Bernardetia sp. MNP-M8: one gene and its partner. The protein of the gene in region 1 interacts with the protein of each later gene in a pairwise test. Links are inferred from orthologs where the notes say so. Each region holds a gene or a part of one and is shown in the gene's direction. Other genes may lie near its edges.

Region 1 (2,789 bases):
TTAAGACAATTCCTTCAATGTTTTTGTTTTTCTCTCTTAAAATTTCTTTTTCAAAAATCTGATTCTTAGTTATCTTACTTTCTATTATTATCTGCTTTGTTATTTTTGTATCATCTATTTTCAATACAAAGCAATTTTCAAAAGAAGGCATAACCCAAATTATTACTTCATTTTCTTTTGGAAAAGAAATATTCATTCTGTGAAATAACATATTAAATCTTTGAATAGGAATATGCTTTAAATAATTTTTCATCAAAAACTAATTTTATACTTTTCATTTGTAAAGAAATTTGCCATTTATAACTTACAATTTATCACTAATTAAACCTCACAGGATCAATCAAAGAAAAGTCAGGAATTTTGACTTCAAAAAGTATATTATCTTCTATTCTTTTCATTAGATATGTTCCAGACATTTTTCCCATGTCGCTTTTGAGATGACAACCTGAAACATATTTGTGTGATTGTCCAGATTTCAAAATAGGTTGTTGTCCGATTACTCCTTCACCCTCTACTTCTTGGTATGTTCCTTTTGAGTCATAAATATGCCAATGACGACGCATAAGCTGCACAGTGTGGTTGCCAGTATTTGTAATTGTGATATAATAAGTAAAAACAAAATTCCCATTTTGGGAATGTTTTTTATGAAATTCAGTACGAACACGCACCAAAATACCTTCTGTAATTGCACTAAAGAGTTCTCCCAACATTTTATGAAACATTTGGTAAAGGAAATGATTTACTACTAAAATGATAATTTTTTTTAATTAATACAAATTTTAGATTATAAATAGTTGCATCACAAAGAAAAAATTTACTTTTTAACTTTTTATTTTAGTATAGAAATCAATAAAAGTATTTTTTCATTGTCAATTATTTAATACCAAATTACCAATTACAATTTTATGGACGTAAAAATCGCAGACTCTTGGAAATCACATTTGGAAGAAGAATTTTCAAAACCTTATTTCGAAAAACTTGGACTTTTTTTGAGAGAAGAAGTACAACAAGAAAAAGTATATCCTCCTGGAAAACTTATTTTTAATGCCTTTGAAAAATGTAGTTTTGAAGATACAAAGGTCGTTATTTTAGGACAAGATCCTTATCACGGTGCAGGACAAGCCAATGGACTTAGTTTTTCGGTGAGTGATGGTGTTCGTGTTCCTCCGTCACTCAAAAATATTTTTCAAGAAATAAAAGACGATTTGGGAAAAGAAATTCCAAAAAGTGGAAACCTTGAACGTTGGGCATCTCAAGGCGTTTTGATGCTCAATGCAGTCTTGACGGTACAGGCTTCAAAACCTGCATCACATCGAAAAAAAGGTTGGGAAGAATTTACTTCAGCAGTTTTGAAACTTGTTTCTGATGAAAAAGAAAATCTAGTCTTTTTGCTTTGGGGAAAAGATGCCCAAAAAAGAGGCGAAATTATAGACCGAGAAAAACATTTAGTTTTAGAATCGGCTCACCCTTCGCCTTATTCTGTGCATACTGGTTTTTTCGGAAATAAGCACTTTAGCCAAGCGAATAATTATCTAAAAGAACATGGAAAAGACGAAATAGATTGGTAACTTTGCGCTCTTAAAACTAACAGCATTTTAAACCCTAAGGGTCTTCGAAGACTCTTAGGGTTTTGCATTCAAAATAACTGATAACTGAAAAAATGATAATTTTATTTATTCTTTGGATTCTAGCTAATGTAGCTATTTTCATCAACTTCCGTGCTTTTTCAAGCTACAATGTACCCACTTTTCCTGCCATTGTTATCAATTATGTGGTCTGTGTCCTGACAGGGAGTTTATTTATTTCGATGGGTTGGATAAATAGTCCTCCAGTTTTTGAAACTTTAGCAAGTCCAGAATTTTCAACAGCTTTGTATATTGCTATGGGAATGGGAGCTTTTTTTATTGGTTCTTTTTATTTGATGGGACTTACTACACAACTTTCAGGGGTTGCTGTGGCTTCTCTTTCGGCTCGTATTTCGTTTGTAATTCCTGTTTTGGTTAATCTTTTTATTTGGAAGTCGGGTGGAAAGGAATATGATTTTATCAATTATTTAGGTCTTTTTTTAGCGATTACGGCTGTGGGTTTGGTTTCTTATAAACCTTCAAAAATAACTGACCCAACAGAATATAAAGATGATAAGAAAAAATATTTGGCAATTGTCCTTCCTATTTTGGTTTTTTTGGTGAGTGGAACAATAGACACAACTTTCAATTATACAGTTAGAGAAGATGTACAGATAGTTTTACCAAATCAACAAGGCATTTTTAGTATTTTGCTTTTCGGAATTGCAGGACTTACAGGAATTACTGTTTTTACAATTCTGTTTTTGAAAAAGAAAGTAACCATGACAAAGAGAAGTATTATCGGTGGAATTTGCCTAGGAATTCCTAACTTTTTCTCTATCTTTTTATTATTAAAGGTATTGAGTGGTTTTAAAGGCGATGGCGCACTTGTTTTTCCTGTCTTTAATATTTCTGTAATTCTGATTGCTGCTATTGCTTCTTATTTCTTCTTCAAAGAAAAATTATCGCTTATCAATAAATTAGGTTTGGCACTCGCTATTTTTGCTATTTTGCTGATTTCTTATCAAGAAGTTCAGAATGCTTTTTAATTTTTGATTCAACAAAATCATTTCACAAAATGAAATTTATATACAAACTCTCATTTCTGTTATTTTCTGTTTTTATCGTTTCTTCTTGTAATTTTGAGACTAATATACTCCTTGGAGAAATAGACCCTTTTTCCACACTAGAAGAAAATCAACAATTTGTCAATGATGTTTTGGC
Region 2 (2,845 bases), 480 kb from region 1 along the record:
CCAAAAGGTCATATTCTGTGTTTTTGAAAAGCTCCCAACCATACGTATCAGCCTCTATTTCGTGTTCTTTTGAATAATTACTTTGTGCAAGTCTTTTGGCATAAAGCTCATCTGATTTGTTATCAAAACGAAAGGCATTTTTCTTTTTCTTGCTATTGACTTCTTTCCCAAAAAGAAATTGATTGATACTATGCTGTTTTACATAATGTGTAATTTCGTGAGCTAAAATATAAGCTAATTGAGCCTCATTTTCAGCACGAGCCACTAAGCCTAAATTAATAAAAATCGCTCCATCAGGATTTGCAAAAGCATTTGGAACAGGCGATTTTACAATGTAAAAACGAACTTTATTGCGTAACTCGTCATCATCTTTCAATAATTTAGAAGCAATTTCATTTAAATATTCACTTACCTCATCTCCAAAAAGTACATTTCCACTCCACAATAATTGCTTGAGAGAAAAGCTACTTTGAAGGTTAAATTGATCAATATTTTTAGCTGTTTTTTTATCTATATTTTCTCCAATAGCCTGATTTTTGGCTACATAACGTTCACTTACAGAGAGTAGAAAATCTTGAGGAACAGTTCCTTTGGATTGTAAGGGTTGATATTCTTCAAAATTTATACTTGCAGAATCATTTTGAGAATAAGAATAGTTGGTAGCTGTTATAAAACAAGCAAGCAAAATGCCTACAAATAATATTTTATCAAAATAATATTTGCAGAAAGTAGAGTAACTCATTAGTAAATTTTTAGATGTAATATTGAGGTTAATAAATACAAATGCAAAGGTAATCAGTATTATTTAAATAATCTTAAAAAAAATATAAAGTAACATTACTTTTTTTAGAAAAAAAATATATAATTGAATTTTATTCCTGCAAAATTAAATTATTCTAAGAGTTTTTAATTCATTAAAATTTTGTTGTCCTATCAGATAAAAACTAGCCTTTCTAATGAAAATAATTTATGTCTATCAATTCTTATTTTTGGATAAAAAAGTGTACTTTTGCGCCATTGATTTTTTCTTGTAATTGAATATTAGAAGAAAAATCACAAAAATATTTTTTACTTAAAATTGAATTAGAAAAATTATGGCAACTAACCGTACTTTCACAATGATTAAGCCTGACGCTTTTGGCGCAAACAATACAGGCAATGTTTTAGCAATGATTGAAGCTGCAGGTTTCCGTTTGGTAGCTGCAAAAATTACTCGTCTTTCTGAAGAGCGTGCTGGACAGTTTTACGAAGTACACAAAGAGCGTCCTTTTTATGGCGACCTTTGTAAGTATATGTCTTCTGGAAATATTGTTGCTGCTATCTTGGAGAAAGACAATGCAGTTGAAGATTTTCGTAAACTTATCGGAGCAACTAATCCTAAAGATGCTGAAGCTGGAACTATTCGTGCAAAATATGGCGAATCTATTGAAGCAAATGCTGTTCATGGTTCTGATTCTGATGAGAATGCACAAATTGAAGGAAGTTTCTTTTTCTCTAACTTAGAGAAATTCTAAATATATTTTGTTGGTGTCGTTACACTAAAACACCAACAAAGGAATATAAAATGAATAAATTTACACTTTGAAAAATTCACGCATTAATAAACAGGGTTGAAACCCTGTTTTATAGATAGCTAAAAATGTAAATTTATTTTTTTAGTCTTCCAAAGGCAAAATTTAACAAAAACCGTTTCAAAATTTAGTTTTGAAACGGTTTTTTCATTATTTTTTTGTTAGACTCACTTCATCTCTGCGACGATAAAAGTCATTACCACTTCCACTACCTGTAACTTCTATGTTTTGTATCAAAATCATTGTAGATTCTGTGAGTTCTTGTATTTCCAATATATCTCTATCTCCAATATCACCAATTATGATTTTATTTTCCTCTTCTAGTAATACCCAAATATCATTATCAGTTTGAACATCTCCATTTTCATCTATAAAACTAGAAATTAGAGTTTCATTGCTTTTAAATTCGATGGTTGAACCTACAAGTGAATCTAGCCCACTATCTACAAGTTCTTCATTTATATATACTTCATATTTTAAAGATTCATATTGCCATTCCCCAACAATTTTATCTTTAGTTGATAATTCTTCATCTTTTTTACAAGAGCTAAAACATAAAATACAAAAAGCGATTAATAGAAATGATAGATTTTTCATTTGAAGTTATTTTAGATTAATAAATAATAGATTTGTAAAATAAGTTAAAAATATAACGTAAAAGATACTAAAAATGCTGCAATTACTTTCCATATAATTTTGCCAACCTCTCAACACACCTTTCTCCATCCATAACAGCTGACGCAATTCGACCAGCATAACCTGCCACTTCACCACACGGAAAAAAACGTTTCAAAATAGGATGCTCGTTAGTTTCTCTTTCTCTAGGAATACGAACAGGTGAAGAAAATATATTTTTTTGGTGTCGTTACACTAAAACACCAACAAAGGCTAAATATTTTGGTTTTTTTGAAAAACTGTTTCAAAAACTAAATTTTTAAACGGTTTTTTTGAATAATATAGTTTATTGTTTCTTCTATCTATAAAAAACTTGATTTTACATCTTATGATGTGTTGCCTTACTCCAATTTAGACATTCTTATATGTGTTTCTCTTCTATACAAAACTCCATCTCGCCTTATATTATTTTCATAAAAAATATGAAATCTATTTTCAGTTAACTCTTGAACTGTTGCAGTAAAGCCTACATAAATACCTACTAACGGATTCGTAAAGAATAATTTTTCTCCATTATCTAAGAATCGCCAAAGTCCTCCACCTATTGATGTGTACCCACTACGTCCTCTAAATAAAGATTCTGAAGTGCTGTCAGACTT

What was found.
Region 2: the proteins of ung (region 1) and V9L04_RS05570 interact in binary tests that used the Escherichia coli proteins (3 or more experiments, as listed by UniProt). The link is inferred for Bernardetia sp. MNP-M8 from one-to-one orthologs.

What each region holds. Positions count from the first base shown.
Region 1 is NZ_CP147012.1:857,335-860,123, forward strand. Bases 28-2,736 are described here. They hold ung (uracil-DNA glycosylase), read left to right. Parts: upstream 28-905; coding sequence 906-1,568; downstream 1,569-2,736. Other genes in these bases: V9L04_RS03700 (hypothetical protein), read right to left, coding at 28-253; apaG (Co2+/Mg2+ efflux protein ApaG), read right to left, coding at 318-722; V9L04_RS03715 (hypothetical protein), read left to right, coding at 1,661-2,614; V9L04_RS03720 (hypothetical protein), read left to right, coding at 2,644-2,736. Also shown: more of V9L04_RS03700, read right to left, coding at 1-27; more of V9L04_RS03720, read left to right, coding at 2,737-2,789. UniProt on the Escherichia coli protein: Excises uracil residues from the DNA which can arise as a result of misincorporation of dUMP residues by DNA polymerase or due to deamination of cytosine.
Region 2 is NZ_CP147012.1:1,335,345-1,338,189, reverse strand. Bases 40-2,804 are described here. They hold V9L04_RS05570 (nucleoside-diphosphate kinase), read left to right. Parts: upstream 40-1,094; coding sequence 1,095-1,514; downstream 1,515-2,804. Other genes in these bases: V9L04_RS05560 (hypothetical protein), read right to left, coding at 2,588-2,804; V9L04_RS05565 (hypothetical protein), read right to left, coding at 1,722-2,168; V9L04_RS05575 (M48 family metallopeptidase), read right to left, coding at 40-742. Outside these bases: more of V9L04_RS05575, read right to left, coding at 1-39; more of V9L04_RS05560, read right to left, coding at 2,805-2,845. UniProt on the Escherichia coli protein: Major role in the synthesis of nucleoside triphosphates other than ATP. The ATP gamma phosphate is transferred to the NDP beta phosphate via a ping-pong mechanism, using a phosphorylated active-site intermediate.